Regions from separate parts of the Streptomyces polygonati genome, predicted to be linked through region 3. Evidence: riboswitches for the same ligand, from Rfam matches in the RefSeq annotation. Region 3 holds a riboswitch; each other region holds the start of a gene.

Region 1 (4,935 bases), on a different contig from region 3:
CGTGCTCGACAGCGGCGCGCTGCTGCTCATTGAGTCCCACCAGCAGCTGCGCGGGGTCGGTGGCAGGGCGCGCGGCACCGTCGCGGTAGTGCGCGTCACGCGGCGGCGGTCCGTCGAAGCGGTCGCCGAAGAGATCGTGCGGTACGTCCTCGGCGGGGCCCCCACCGGGTTCGTCCTCCGGCTCCGGCGGCTCGGGCGCCCCGGAATCACCCGGGCCGTGGACGGCGTCGAGACCGGCAAGGAAACTGTCGTCAAAGAGGCTGCTCATCGCCTAACGAGTCTAGGCGCCCGCACCGACACTCTTCCCCCGGTTCGCCCGAGCCCGGCCGACCGGGCAGGCGATCACTCCCGTCCCGTGAAGCCCGGCCCGTCCCCCGAACCCGCCCGCGTCCCCGTAATCCCGATGCCACGCTCCGTGACGCCACGGGCCCTCCGGCAAAACATTACGAAAAGGTATCGGGCCTATCGGACACACCCCTTCCCAGCAGCCCCGCGCTTTGGCTACGGTGCCGCACCAGGCAGAGCGCCCCGGAAGGAGTCCGCCCGCCATGGCGACGCACCGTAAGGCCCGTACCGCGATACTCAGTGCCCCCGGCCCCCGCGCGGCCGTGGGGCTGACGACGGCGGCGCTGGCCACCGTGACCCTGCTGACGGAGAGCGCGAGCGCGACGCCCGCCCCTCCCAAGCCGGCCAAGCCATCGATCGCCGATGTGCAGGCCCAGGTGAACACCCTGCTGCACCAGGTCGACGCCGCCACCCAGAAGTACGACGGCACCAAGGAGAAGACCGACCGGCAGAACGTCGCGGTCAACAAGCTGCTCACCGAGGCCGCCAAGAAGACGCAGCAGCTGAACGAGTCCCGCCGGGTGCTCGGGGAGTACGCCGCCGCGCAGTACCGGGCGGGCGGGGACACCACGACCACCCGCTATCTGATGGCGCCCGACCCGCAGGCGGTGCTGGACCAGGTGCACCTGACCGGGGTGCTGGCCCAGCGGCAGGACGCGGCGGTGACGACCTTCCGGGTGCAGCAGGCCGCCGCCACCAAGCAGCGGATCGAGGCGGCCAGGAGCCTGGCCACGCTCACCACCCAGCAGGCCCAGCTGCGGACCGCCAAGGCGGACGTGCAGAGCAAGCTGAGCCAGGCCCAGCACCTGCTGAACACCCTCACCGCCGAGCAGAAGGCGCAGCTGGCGAAGATCCAGGCCCAGCAGGAGGCGGCGGCCAAGGCGAAGGCCGACAAGATCGCGGCGGCCGAGAAGGCCGCGCAGGAGAAGGCCGCGCAGACGGCGAAGGCGGCGGGCGGTACGAAGGGCACCGACGCGCCCGTCACCCCCGCCCCCGCCAACGCCTCGATCGCCGACCAGGCCATCGCCTTCGCGCGCGCCCAGATCGGCAAGCCGTACGTGTGGGGCGCGACCGGGCCGGACTCCTTCGACTGCTCGGGCCTCACGCAGGCGGCGTACAAGGCGGCCGGGATCACCTTGCCGCGTACCACCTACGACCAGGTGGACGTCGGCACCCGCGTGTCGGAGGCGGACCTCCAGCCGGGCGACCTGATCTTCTTCTACAGCGACGTCAGCCACGTCGGGCTCTACATCGGCGGCGGCAACATGATCCACGCCCCGCACACGGGCACGGTGGTCAAGATAGCTCCCATCACCGAAATGCCCTTCTACGGGGCTGTACGCCCGTATTGATCCCCCGGCCCGGCCCGCGCGGGCCGCCGCAACCCCGCAGAATCCAACAGAACCCTTGAGATCACAAAGCGATTTCAGTCACATTGCGATCCAAACTTCCCAAGACTGCCAGAAGTTGACTACGGTAGCCCGCTAGGTGGCTTGATTCCCCGCCGGTGCCCGTACCGGCAGCAGGTCGCCTCCGCTCAATCCGGCCTCGGCCGGAGCCGGGGACCCACCCAGTGATCCGGGGTGAATCGGAACGGACGCCGCGAGGCGTCGGAACCGTAGGGCGACCTTTCCGCCCGAACCCGTCAGCTAACCCGGTCGGCGGCCCACGGAAGGAGTCGCCTCCTTGGCGTCGCACCGCAAGCCGCGTACCCACATACTCGCCACCGCAGGCCCGCGCGCCGCGGTGGGAGTCACCGCAGCGGCCCTGGCGTCCGTCACCCTGCTGAGTGAGAGCGCGAGCGCCGCCCCGGCGCCGGCCAAGCCCACCATCAGCGAGGTCAAGAAGCAGGTCGACACCCTCAACGAGCAGGCCGAGGTGGCGACCCAGCAGTACGACCAGGCCAAGGAGAAGACCGACACGCAGCGGGCCAAGGCCAATCAGCTGCTGCAGCAGGTCGCGCGGAAAACGCAGACGATGAACGAGACGCGGCGCGTCCTGGGGCAGTTCGCCACCGCCCAGTACCGCGACGGCGGCATGGACGCGACCACGCAGCTGCTGCTGTCGCCGGACCCCGAGACGTTCCTCCAGCAGACGCACATGATGTCCCGGCTGTCGCAGACGCAGGCGACCGCGCTGAAGACCTTCCAGGTCCAGCAGGAACAGGCGTCCATCCAGCGGGCCCAGGCCACCAGCAGCCTCAAGGCGCTGACCGAGGCGCAGGGCAAGCTGGCGGCGCAGAAGAAGAACGTCTCCGCGAAGCTGGCCGCCGCGCAGAAGCTGCTCAACAGCCTCAACGCCCAGGAACGCGCCAGGCTCGCCGCGCTGAGCACGCCGCCGAAGTCCAAGGTGTCGTACACCTCGACCTCTTCTTCCTCGTCGTCGTCCTCGTCGTCCTCTTCCTCCTCGTCGGCTTCCGCCGCGAGCTACAGCGGCCCCGCCTCCGGGCGCGCGGCGGCGGCCCTCCAGTTCGCGCTGGCCCAGCGCGGCAAGCCGTATGTGTCCGGTGGCACCGGGCCCAACGCGTACGACTGCTCGGGCCTGACCCAGGCCGCCTACCGCGCGGCCGGCATCACCATCGGCCGCACCACCTGGGACCAGGTCACGGACGGCACGGCCGTCTCCGAGTCCAATCTGCGCCCCGGCGACCTGGTCTTCTTCTACTCCGGCATCAGCCACGTGGGCATCTACCTCGGCAACGGTGAAGTCGTGCACGCGCCGCACACCGGCGCGGTGGTGGAGATCGCCCCGATGAGCTGGATGCCGTTCGCGGCCGCCCGCCGCATCGCGTAGGACCTTCCGGACGACCTGCTTAGCAGGCACCCGCCGGACCGACCGCCCTGACCGACGCATCGGTCAGGGCGGCTTCGTTTACGGGCGGATCACCCGTCGAACAGCGGTCGTTTGTGGTCGGCAGCGGACGAAAGAGGGCAGTCCCGGTCGATCCGCCCGCTACGCCCCCGGACGGGGTTTAGCGTCGCCTCGCGGGTGGCCGACCCCACTGGCCTCGTGAGAGCGACGGCCCGGCCGCCCGCGCCGAAGGTCCGGCGGTGTCTGTTCCCCCCGTGCAGACGCCGCCGGGCCGCCGGTCGGTTCCGTTCCGGACCGGCCGGACCCCCCGGACGGCTCCCCGGAAGGAGTGGCGGCCTCCATGGCCTCACACAGTCGCGACCCGCACTTAGGCACGGCCCGCACCACCGGCACCCCCACCGCCCCCCGCACCGCCGGCGCACCCCGATCCACCCGCTCAACGATGTCCCGCGCGGCATGCACGCTCGCCCTCGCCTCGGCCGCCTCGGTCACCCTCTTCGCGGAGCCCGGCCAGGCGGAACCCCGCCTCACCCCGCAGCAGGTCCAGGCGCAGGTCGAGGTGCTCTACCGGCAGGCCGAGCAGGCCACCGAGAAGTACGACGGCGCGAAGGAGCAGGCGGACGCCGCCCGGGCCGCCGTCGCCGAACTCCAAGGCGAACTGGCCCGCAAGACCGTCCGGCTCAACACCGCCCGGGACGCGGTCGGTTCGCTGGCAGCGGCCCAGTACCGCGCCGGATCGCTCGACCCCACGCTCCAACTCGCGCTGAACTCGACACCGGACACGTACCTCCAACGCGTCGGTCTGGCCAGCCGGTTGGGCGTCCGCCAGGCCGCCGCCCTGGAGCGGATCACCATCGAACGGCGGAGCATCGCCATCACCCGCGAGCAGGCGAACGGCAAACTCGCCGCCCTGCGCACCGCCCAGGACCGGCTGGCCGCCCGTAAGCGCGACGTACAGGCGAAGTTGAGCCGGGCGCGGGCGCTGCTGGCCCAACTCACCGCTGAGCAGCGGGCCGCGTTCAACGCCGCGGACGTCGGCGCGCCCGCGTCCCCCAACGCCGTCCCGGCCGCCCTCTCCTCCCGGGCGACCACCCGCCTCCCGCTGAGCCCTTCGCTGAGCCCGGCGCCGAACTCCCTGGCGGCCCCTTCCTCCCGCGCCGCCGCGGCCGTCGCCTTCGCCTATCGCGCGCTCGGCCTCCCCTACGTCTGGGGCGCCACCGGCCCCGGCTCGTACGACTGCTCCGGCCTCACCCAGGCCGCCTGGCGAGCCGCGGGCGTCTCCCTCCCCCGCACCACGTACACCCAGATCAACGCCGGCACCCGCGTCCCGGAGTCCCAACTCCGCCCCGGCGACCTGGTCTTCTTCTACGCCGGCATCTCCCACGTCGGCCTCTACATCGGCGGCGGCCAGATGATCCACGCCCCCCACCCCGGAGCCCCGATCCGCATCGCCCCGATCAGCGAGATGCCCTTCGCGGGCGCGACCCGGCCGAGCTAGACCCCTGCGGGGGCAAGTGAACTAAGGGTGGGCGCGCCCCCTGAGCGCGCCCACCTCTGCCCGGATCCTCCTCCGTTGTCCGCCGCGGCTACGACCCACGCGGCGAACAGGACCCGTTCATCACTCCAGCAGAACGCGTCCCGGCGCGCAGATCAACCACCGACCGGCGACGTACCTGGTCATGTCGCACATGAGAAGGGACGAACGCGGAGCAACCAGCCCTAATTCCGTCAGGCGCGAAGGTCCTGCGCGGCGGCGTACGCGACGAAGTCGGCCCAGGC
Region 2 (4,935 bases), on a different contig from region 3:
GCCGCGATGTTGCGCAGCACCGTACGGCCGACGCCGCCGGGCCGGCGCCCGGCGCCGATCACCGCGACCGAGGCGGGCCGCAGCAGGCGCTGTATCGAACGGGCCTCGGCGCGGTGCTCGCGGGCCCGCATGACCCGGACCGACTCCTCGGTGGGTTCCAGGTCCAGGTCGAGATGGACGACCCCGTCGGCGATGCTGCGCTGCTGGGTGTAGCCGGCGTCGGTGAAGACCTTGACCATCTTGCGGTTGGCGGGCAGCACCTCGGCGGTGAAGTGCAGGATGCCGCGCTCGGTCGCGACGGCCGCGATGTGCTCCAGCAGCGCGGAGGCGACACCGCGGCCCTGGTGGGCGTCCTGGACCAGGAAGGCCACCTCGGCGCGGGTGCCGGCCGGGCCCGGGGCGGGGCCGCCGTCCGGCCCGATGCGGTCGTAGCGCACGGTGGCGATGAACTCGCCGCCCACGGTGGCCGCCAGGCCCACCCGGTCGACGTAGTCGTGGTGCGTGAAGCGGTGCACGTCGCGGTCGGACAGCCTCGGGTAGGGCGCGAAGAAGCGGTAGTACTTGGACTCGTCGGAGACCTTCTCGTAGAAGTCGACCAGCCGGACCGCGTCGTCCGGGCCGATCGGCCGGATCTGGGCGATGCCGCCGTCGCGCAGCACGACGTCGGCCTCCCAGTGCACCGGGTACGGGTGGGCCGACTGCTCCGTCATGGGCCCAGGGTAAGCGGGCGCGCCCCACTCGCGCCGCCGACGCACAAGGGGCAGTCTGGGGGCGGCGCGCCGCCGGGCCCGAGCAGGGGCCCGGCGGCGCGAGACGGTCCCGGCGACCGGCATGACCTGTGCCGATGGCACGACCCGTACTGATCCGCTACTGATCCGAAGGGCAGAACCATGGCTGAGCGCCGTGTCAACGTCGGATGGCCGGAGGGCCTGCATGCCCGCCCGGCGTCCATCTTCGTCCGCGCGACGATGGCCGCCGGTGTGCCGGTCACCATCGGGAAGCCGGACGGCAAGGCGGTCAACGCGGCCTCGGTGCTCGCCGTGCTCGGCCTGGGCGTACGGGGCGGCGACGAGGTCGTGCTCACCTCCACCGCCGAGGGCGCCGACGCCGCGCTCGACCGGCTGGCGAAGCTCGTCACCGAAGGCCTGGAAGAGCTGCCGGATACCGTCTGAGGCACCTGCCCGGCGCTCTTTTTCAGGCCGCCGCCTTATCGCGCTCCACGCAATTCAGCGGGACCGGACAATCCCCCATGGATAGTCCGGTCCCGCTGCAACGCTTTTACGGGGTCAACAATTCTATGACCTTGTATACGGTGCGATTGTTAAGCGCGGCGGCGCACCGCGTTTACGGGATGTTTCAGAATCCTCACCGCGGCGGCCCGCTCCACATGGACCGCGGACAGCCGCCGGGCCCGCTCCGCGTCCCCGCGGGCGACCGCGTCCACGATCGCCGCGTGCTCCTCCCAGGAGTCCACCGCCCGGGTCGAGCCGCCGTCGCCGTACACCCAGGCGATCTTGTGCCGGAGCTGGGTGAGCAGCGCGGCCAGCGTGGGACTGCCGGACGCCTGCGCGAGCGTCTCGTGGAACCAGCCGTCCAAGGAGGGCAGGTCGGACAACTGTCCCTGTACGGCCCGCTCCTGGCCGAGCCGCACCAGGCCGCGCAGCACCTTCAGATGCGCCTCGGTGCGGCGCTGGGCCGCCCGGGCGGCGCCCATCGGCTCCAACAGGCCGCGTATCTCCAGCAGGTCGGCCGCCTCCTGCTCGGTGGGCTCGGCGACCGAGGCCCCGGCGTGCCTGCGGGTACGGACGAACCCCTCGGACTCCAAGGTGCGCAGCGCCTCGCGCACCGGCACCCGGGAGACGCCGTACCGCTGCGCGAGCAGTTCCTCGGTCAGCCGGCTGCCCGGCGGGAAGAAACCGCCGACGATGTCGTCCCGGATGGCCGTACACACCACCTGGGCCGAGATACGCCGTCCCGCGCCGTCCGCCCCGCTCACATCCGGCTCCGCATCGCCGACTCCATTTCTGTCCCCGTATGGTGCGGGACTCTATTCCAGCACACCCGTAAATGGGAAAGTACCCCCGGAATTCTTTGATTGTTTTTGGACAGGTGGGGCGCTTTCGGACGCCTGTCCGCCGGTCGCCGGCCGCTCGGCGGGCGGGCGGGGGACGCGCGGGGACGGACGAAGGCCCCGGCGGGGGGAACCGGGGCCTTCGGGTCTGGCGCTGTGCGGGCGGTTCAGATGGTGACGCCGTGCGAGGCCAGGTACGCCACCGGGTCGATGTCGGACCCGTAGTAGGGCGTGGTGCGCACCTCGAAGTGCATGTGCGGGCCGGTGACGTTGCCGGTGGCGCCGGAGATGCCGATCTCCTGGCCCTCGGTCACCGTCTGTCCGGCCGAGACCAGCGGTTCGGTGAGGTGGGCGTACAGCGTGTACTTGCCGTCGGCGTGCTGGATGATCACGTCGTTGCCGTAGGAGCCGTCGGCGCCCGCGGAGAACACCGTGCCGGCCGCGACCGCGTGCACCGGGGTGCCGGAGTCGACCAGGAAGTCCACGCCGGTGTGGTAGCCGCTGGACCACATCGGACCGGCGACCTTGTAGCCGGTGCCGATGGCCGCGTCGCCGACCGGCTTCATGTAGCCGGAGCCGGCGGCCACGGACATCGCGACCGGTGTCGCGGTGCTCGGGGTGCTCGGGGTGCTCTCGGCGACCGGGGTGACCGGGGTGGCCGCGGCGGCGGCCTTCGCGGCGGCTTTGGCGGCAGCGGCTTTCGCGGCGGCAGCGGCCCGGGCCTCGGCCTTCGCCGCCGCGACCGCGCGAACCTTGGCGGCCCTGGCCTTCGCCAGCGCTGCCGCCCTCGCCTCGGCCGCGGCCGCCTTGGCCGCCTTCGCCTTCGCGAGGTCGGCGGCCTTGTGCTGGGCGTCGGCCTGGCCGGCCAGGGCGTCCGCCAGGGAGGCGTTCACATCGAGGGCCTGGGTGAGCGCGGTGGGCTGCGCGGCGGCAGCCGGGGCCTGCCCCGGAGCGGCCATCGCGGAGGCGCCGAGGGCTCCGGCGGTGGTGAGTACGGCGACGCCGGCCAGAGTGGCGGCGGTGCGTCCGGAACGGACGCGGCGGTGCTTCCCGCGGGGCGCGGGCAGAACGTGGAACGCCATGAGGAGGCGTCGCTCCTTTCCTTCCTTCTCGCCTACCGGGTTAGCTGACGGGTTCGGAGCAGGAAGGTCTCCTACGGGGCATCCGCCCGGGCGGGCGGGTGGCCCCGATTCACCCCATGGGACAGAACCTCCGCCGCCGGGTCGGGCGGCGCGAGGGCGGGTCCCCGGCTCCCCCTCGCGGGGGACTCGGCGATGTACGGGTGCGCCCGGCGAAACCGGACGCTTCGCCCTTTGCGGGCAATGTCGGCTGACGCTAGCCGGGCCCTTGCTCGTACGACAACCGGATCGGCTGATATGTAGCGGACGCCACACACCGCCCGCGAGCGCCCAAAACGCCCGGAACCCCGGTGCCCCATCGGGGCACCGGGGTTCCGGGCGTCGGGCCGGACGCGAACGAGCCGGCCGGCTCAGCTGACGATGCTCACCGGGCCGATGCCCAGCTCGCGGACCGGGTCGGCGATCGCGGCGGCGTCGCCGACCAGGACCACCACCATGCGGTCCAGCGGGAAGGCGTTGACCACCGCTGCGGTCGCCTCGACCGTGCCGGTGGCCGCCAGCCGCGCGTACAGCCGCGCCTGGTAGTCGTCGGGCAGCTCCTGCTCGACCTGGTCGGCGAAGGTGTCCGCGACCGCCGCGGCGGTCTCGTAGCGCAGCGGCGCGACCCCGACCAGATTCTGGACGGCGACGTCGCGCTCCTCCTCGGTGAGGCCGCCCTCGGCGAGGGTGCGGATCACCTGGCGGGCGTCGGCCAGCGCGGGACCGGTGACCTCGGTGGCCACCGAGCCGCTGATCGCCAGCAGCGCGGCGCCGGTGCCGTCCGCGGAGCTGAGCAGCACCTGGGCGAAGGCCCGCACCCCGTAGGTGTAGCCCTTCTCCTCGCGCAGCACCCGGTCGAGACGCGAGGTCAGGGTGCCGCCGAGGCAGTAGGTGCCGAGCACCTGGGCCGCCCACACCGGGTCCTGGCGGTCCGGGCCGGTCCGTCCGATCAGCAGCTGCGTCTGCACCGCGCCGGGCCGGTCGACGATCACCACCCGGGCGGTGTCGTCCGAGGTGATCGCCGCACGGGGCCGCGGCTCGGCCCGGTCACCGGTCCAGCGGCCCAGGGTCCCGGTGAGCAGCGCCGGCAGGTCGATACCGGTGAAGTCGCCGACCACGACGGCGGTGGTCGTCGACGGCCGGACATGGGCCTGGTAGAAGGCCCGCACCGCGGCCGCGTCGATGCCGCGGACGGTCTCCTCGGTGCCCTGGCGCGGCCGGGAGAAGCGCAGGGAGGCCGGGTAGAGCTCCTTGGACAGCGCCATGGCGGCGCGGCGGGCCGGGTTGGCCAGCTCGTGCGGGATCTCGTCCAGCCGGTTGGCGACCAGCCGCTTGACCTCGGGCTCGGCGAAGGCGGGCGCGCGCAGTGCCTCGGCGAGCAGGGCCAGCGCCCGGTCCAGCCGGGAGGCGGGCACTTCGAGGGAGACCCGGACGGCCGCGTGGTCGGCGTGCGCCGACAGGCTGGCGCCGCAGCGCTCCAGCTCGGCGGCGAACTCCTCGGCGCTGTGCTCGTCGGTGCCCTCGGACAGCGCCCTGGCCATGATGGTGGCCACGCCCTCCAGGGCGGCCGGCTCGGCGGCCAGCGGCGCGGACAGCAGCACCTCGACCGCGATGACGCGGCGGCCGGGCCGGTGACTGGTCAGCAGGGTCAGCCCGTTGTCCAGGGTGGACCGCTCCGGCGCCGGGAACGCCCACGGCTTGGGCTCGCCGGGCTGCGGCTGCGGGTGGAACGTCATGACGGCCGCG
Region 3 (4,935 bases):
TCCGGAAAGCCGTGCACCAGCAGCACCAGCGGCCCGGTCCCCTGCTCCACCAGGTGAGTCCGGCCCGCGGGCGAGGAGACCATCCGGTGGGTTACGTCCGTGGGCGGCATGAATCCTCCTGGGCTCGATCGGCGGTGCGCGCCGGCATCCGTGCGTCGATCATGGCGCGACGCGACCACGGTACCGAGCGCTGTTGCCGTTTCGGCAAAGCGGCTGGGGGCGGGCCCGAGCTTGGCACCGGCGGCGCGGCGCGGCGCCCGGCCTCCCCGGCCCGGCCGGCACCGAGCGGGCCGGGTTAGCCTCGGGCAGGAAGAACCCTGACGAGGAGGACGACGCGATGGCTGGGATTCCGGCGAGTGTGGTGGCCGCGGGTGGGCTGATCGGGGGGTACGGGATCGCCCGGTGGACCAAGCGGCGCGAGCTGGGCGGCGTGGCCCTGGCGGCGGCCGGGGCGGTGGCGGCGCGCGAGTGGCAGCGGCGGGCCGGCACAGGGGCCGCCGCCGGGCTGACCGGGGCCTATGTCGTCGCCTTCGCGGGGTCCCACCCGCTGGCGAAGAAGGTCGGCGCGTGGCCGGCGGTGTTCGCGGTGGCGGGCGGCGTGGCCGCGGCATCCTGGGCGGTGGCGGAGCGCGGCAGGGCGTAGGGCGAGGCGGGCTGCGCTTGCGGGGTGCGCTTGCTCTGGGAACCTGCGGGACCCGCCCGCGCCCGGCCGCCCGGCCGCCGGAGGGACGGGCGCCCGGGCCAGCCGGACCCGTACCGAAGCCCGCCGTCTCCCGCCCCAGGCGGGAGGCCTACCTCCGTAGGTAGTCCAGCAGCACCGGCAAGTGGCTGTGGTCCGGTTCCTTCACCGCTGTCAGCAGGGTGACGCGGCCCTTCCGGGCGCGGGCGCGCAGCGAGGTCGCGGCTTCCTCGGCGGCCGGGGCCGCCAGCAGTTCCGCGTGGAAGCGGCGTTCGAAATCCTCGTACTGGTCCAGGTGGGCGTGGTACCAGGAGCGCAGCTCACGCGAAGGCGTCAGCTCCTTCGGCCACTGCGCCACCTCGGCCCGCTCCTTGGAAAGGCCCCGCGGCCAGAGGCGGTCGACCAGCACCCGCAGGCCGTCGGCGGCCTCGGGCGGATCGTAGGCGCGGCGGACCCGGAAGCCGGTCGCGTGCGCGGCCATGGCGGACCTCCTGAAGGCGGCAGGAACCCGTACGTCCTCAGTCTGCCGTCCCGGGGGTCGGCACGCCGTGCGGCGTCACCCGCCCGGGGTTCGCCCCGCCCGGAGCGGAAAAGGACCGGCGGCCCTGGCTGGGGGGGAGTAGCCAGGGCCGCCGGCGTATGAGGGGCGGGTCCAGCGCCGAAGCGGCAGGTCAGAAGCGGTCAGACCGCCGGGGAGGTCAGGACCCCGAGGCGCCCGGCCCCGCTCGGGCCGAGCGTTTCAGCCGCGCCAGCCGCACCAGCTCGACGCCCGCGCAGCGACACCGCACTACCCGAGGTTACCCGCAACCGCCGCTCAGACCTCGACATCGTGCCCGGCCAGCCACGCTACCGGGTCCACCGCGTCGCCGCCGCCCGGACGGACCTCCAGGTGGAGGTGGGGCGCCGGGACGTTGCCGGTCGCGCCGACGCGGCCGATCGTGTCACCGGTGGTGACCGGTCCCGAGTTGACGACCATCGTCGAGAGGTGGCAGTACCAGAGCTCCGTACCGTCCTGGAGCGCGACCACCACCCGGTAGCCGTACGCGCCCGCCCAGCCGGCCGAGGTGACCGTACCGCCGTGGACGGCATGGACCGGGGTGCCGGTCGGGGCGTCGAAGTCCTGGCCGACGTGGGAATTGCCCCACAGGTCGGCCTCGCCGTAGCCGGCGGTGAGGGTGTAGGAGGCGACCGGCTTGATGTAGGAGGCCGCGAGGCGGGTGACGCGGTCGGCCTCGGCGCGGGCGGCGGCCTCGGCCTCGTCCCGCACCTTCGCCTCGGCGGCGGCCTTCGCGGCGGCGGCCTGCTCGCGTACCTTGCGGGCCGCGTCGTCGCGGGCGGCCTGGAGGGCGGCGGCACGCTCGGCGGCCTCGCGCTCGGCGCGGGCGGCGGCCTCACGGGCCTGAGTGGCCTGGCTGACGATCCGGGCGCGCAGCGCCTCACCGGGGTCGGCGAGGCGTGCCGTACCGGCCGGCCCCGGCGCGGATGCCTGCGTCTCGTCCGCCACGGGCCGGGCCGCCTGGCCGGACGACGGGCCGGTCAGCGCGTCCGGCAGCAGATCCGGTACGGACACCGGTACGGGCGCGGGTCCGGCCGGGACGCCGGGCGCCGCGACGGCCGCGGCCACCCCGCTCGCTCCGACGGCGGCCATCGCCGCCATGCCGAGGACGGCGGAACCGCGGGCCAGGGTCCGCTGCCGGGGCAGCGGGGCCGGGGCGGAGGCGGGGAGCGGAAGGGGCTGCGGGAGCGGCAACGGCTGCGGCAGCTGCCGGGGCTCGGGCGCGGCCGGCTCGGCGGCGGGGAACTCGTCCCACTCCCGGGCGGGTTCGGTCTCCGGCCGGGCAGGTGCGTAGGCAGGTTGGTTCGACGCCACGGCGGGCGCACTCCTTTCCTTCCCTCTCGCCTACCGGGTTAGCTGACGGGTTCGGAGCAGGAAGGTCTCCTACGGGCCTGACGGCTGCCCGATTCACCCCAGGTGTTGGGTCCCCGGTTCCCGCGGACGGGATTCGGCAAGCGCACGGTGCCGCCTCTTACGGCGGTGGTGACAACCGCGCTGCGTTATCAAACGTTAATAGAGGCGGGCAGGTTTTCCAAGCCGAATCGGAGAGTTGGGGGGAGTCAGCAATCGGTCATCACCTGCCGGGCGAGGGCAAAACGGTCAGCCGATGTGTTCACGAGGTGATGTGAGCGTGTGTCAGTTGTTATGCGAACGGGACCGGTCGGCTACGTTCGGTGAGCGGGCGTCGACGAAACGATACGGCGGAGGGCGTGGACCAGGTGGGCGTACGACCGGAAACGCGCGCGGCGGCCCCGACCGCGACCGTGATCCCAGTCCCCGGCACCGGCACCGGCACCACCACGGGCACGCCGCACGTTCTTGTCATGGACCCGCTCAAGCAGTCGTCCCCTCACGACACCCACGGGAGCCCGCCATGGTACGTCCCAGCCTTCCCCGACTCCCCTACGAACGAGGCCTGTCCGACCTCCCCGCCACCGGCCGCCGGGCCGACGACCGCCCCGCCTCCGACCGCGCCGCCCCCAGCCGGCCGGACACCGTGAGCGCGGCCACCGTCGGCACCGCGCCCGGCCGCACCGCCAAGGCCCGCGCCGACAACCCCGCCGCGCTGAACCCCTCCCTCACCCGCCGCCAGCTGCTGCGCGGCGGCCTCGCCCTGAGCGCCACCGCCGGGGCGGTCCTCGGCGCCGAGGTCTGGGGCGGCGCGGGCCGGGCCGCCGCCACGACCGTCGACTACCCCACCGCCACCTGGGCGCCCGCCAGCAGCGGCAACTACAGCGCCTCCAGCCGCCCCACCACCTACCCGGTCGAGCTGGTGGTGATCCATGTGACCCAGGAGACCTTCGCCGACACCATCAGCCTCTTCCAGGACCCCGCGCACGCGGCCTCCGCCCACTATGTGGTCCGCTCGGCCGACGGCGCGATCGACCAGTGCGTCCGCGAACGCGACATCGCCTGGCACGCCGGCGAGTGGGACTACAACACCCGCAGCATCGGCATCGAGCACGAGGGCTGGGTGGACCAGCCGGCCTACTTCACCGCCGCCCTCTACGGGGCCTCCGCCCGGCTGACCGCCGCCCTGTGCGACAAGTACGGCATCCCCAAGGACCGCGACCACATCATCGGGCACTACGAGGTCCCGGGCACCGACCACACCGACCCGGGCGTCAACTGGGACTGGGTCCGCTACCTCCGCCTGGTCAACGGCGTCTGATCCTCCGGGCCCGCGCCGCCCAGCGGGAACATCGCGGTGAGCCGGGGCAGGCGGCGCGCGGATTCGGGCTCGTCCAGCACCGACCAGCGCCGGCCCGAGGGGGTCATGCCGGGGCGGTTGCGGGTGACGGAGTCGAGCAGGGCGCGGGTGGCGGCGTCGAAGGAGTCGCCCCCGGAGCCCGCGCCGCCGGAGGAGGCGGAGGAGGCGGAGGAGCCGCCGCCCGAGCCGCCGGTCACCTGCTCGTACGCCTCCCGGGCCAGATACGCCAGGGATTCCCACTGCGGCCAGGCGTCCTCCGGCCAGGCGGCGCGGGGGCGGCCGGACAGCCGCAGCACCTCGGGGGCGTAGGCGAGCACGTCGGCGTCGGTGAGGGCGGCCTCGAAGACCGGGCGGCCGAGGCCCACCATCCAGCGCTGGAAGTAGCAGAAGGCCTCGTCGGAGCACCAGCCGCCGAGGATGCGGTCGGCGGCCGCCCACAGATTCCAGGTGAAGGCCTCGCCGGTGAGGTGGTCGAGGCACGCCTGGAAGCGTATGAGCTCCGGCGGCGAGAGCCGGCAGAGCACGGCGCGGAGCCACGCGTCCCGCTTGTCACCGCTGAGCCCCTGGCGTTTGCAGTCGGCGATGAGAGTCCAGAAGGGATCGGTCTCCATACCGGCGACTATGCCAGGGGACTGAGACAAAGCATCCCCAATTTCAGCTGCTGGACGTTCGGTCGGCGGTCAGCGGGGAAGCCTGTCCGCTACACGTTCCGCGGCGGCCGCGGGCCATCCCCGAGGGCCGCCTGGATGACCGTCACCTGGCGGTGCGGGAGTGTGGACGCCCGGCGGACAAGTCGCCTGACGGGTCCTCATGTCCCGGTCGTCAGCACCATCCGGAAGCGCGCCCGGCCCGACAGCATCTTCGCGTAGGCGGCGCCCGCCTCCTCCAGCGGAACCTCCTCGATCATCGGCCGCAGGCCCTGCCGGACCGCGAAGCCGAAGACCTCCTCACGGTCGAGAGGAGTGCCGGAGATGATCCCGTAGACCCTCT

What was found. A riboswitch is a leader RNA that binds a small molecule or an ion and turns the genes downstream of it on or off. The one in region 3 is predicted to bind cyclic di-AMP.
Region 1: it holds a riboswitch for cyclic di-AMP, as region 3 does, so the genes downstream of both, ACFO3J_RS15525 (C40 family peptidase) here and ACFO3J_RS30215 (M23 family metallopeptidase) in region 3, are expected to answer to the same signal.
Region 2: it holds a riboswitch for cyclic di-AMP, as region 3 does, so the genes downstream of both, ACFO3J_RS26610 (M23 family metallopeptidase) here and ACFO3J_RS30215 (M23 family metallopeptidase) in region 3, are expected to answer to the same signal.

The regions. Positions count from the first base shown of each region.
Region 1 is NZ_JBHSBB010000010.1:644,000-648,934, forward strand. It holds gene pcrA (DNA helicase PcrA) at 1-268, opposite strand, end outside; gene ACFO3J_RS15520 (C40 family peptidase) at 549-1,697, shown strand; cyclic di-AMP (ydaO/yuaA leader) riboswitch at 1,870-2,024, shown strand; gene ACFO3J_RS15525 (C40 family peptidase) at 2,032-3,138, shown strand; gene ACFO3J_RS15530 (C40 family peptidase) at 3,599-4,654, shown strand; gene ACFO3J_RS15535 (DUF397 domain-containing protein) at 4,885-4,935, opposite strand, start outside.
Region 2 is NZ_JBHSBB010000019.1:216,353-221,287, forward strand. It holds gene ACFO3J_RS26595 (bifunctional acetate--CoA ligase family protein/GNAT family N-acetyltransferase) at 1-710, opposite strand, end outside; gene ACFO3J_RS26600 (HPr family phosphocarrier protein) at 891-1,172, shown strand; gene ACFO3J_RS26605 (GntR family transcriptional regulator) at 1,322-1,996, opposite strand; gene ACFO3J_RS26610 (M23 family metallopeptidase) at 2,239-3,153, opposite strand; cyclic di-AMP (ydaO/yuaA leader) riboswitch at 3,169-3,355, opposite strand; gene ACFO3J_RS26615 (M16 family metallopeptidase) at 3,561-4,925, opposite strand.
Region 3 is NZ_JBHSBB010000029.1:52,630-57,564, reverse strand. It holds gene ACFO3J_RS30230 (alpha/beta fold hydrolase) at 1-110, opposite strand, end outside; gene ACFO3J_RS30225 (hypothetical protein) at 338-643, shown strand; gene ACFO3J_RS30220 (DUF488 domain-containing protein) at 792-1,160, opposite strand; gene ACFO3J_RS30215 (M23 family metallopeptidase) at 1,494-2,549, opposite strand; cyclic di-AMP (ydaO/yuaA leader) riboswitch at 2,562-2,698, opposite strand; gene ACFO3J_RS30210 (N-acetylmuramoyl-L-alanine amidase) at 3,301-3,906, shown strand; gene ACFO3J_RS30205 (DUF4240 domain-containing protein) at 3,879-4,556, opposite strand; gene ACFO3J_RS30200 (alcohol dehydrogenase catalytic domain-containing protein) at 4,754-4,935, opposite strand, start outside.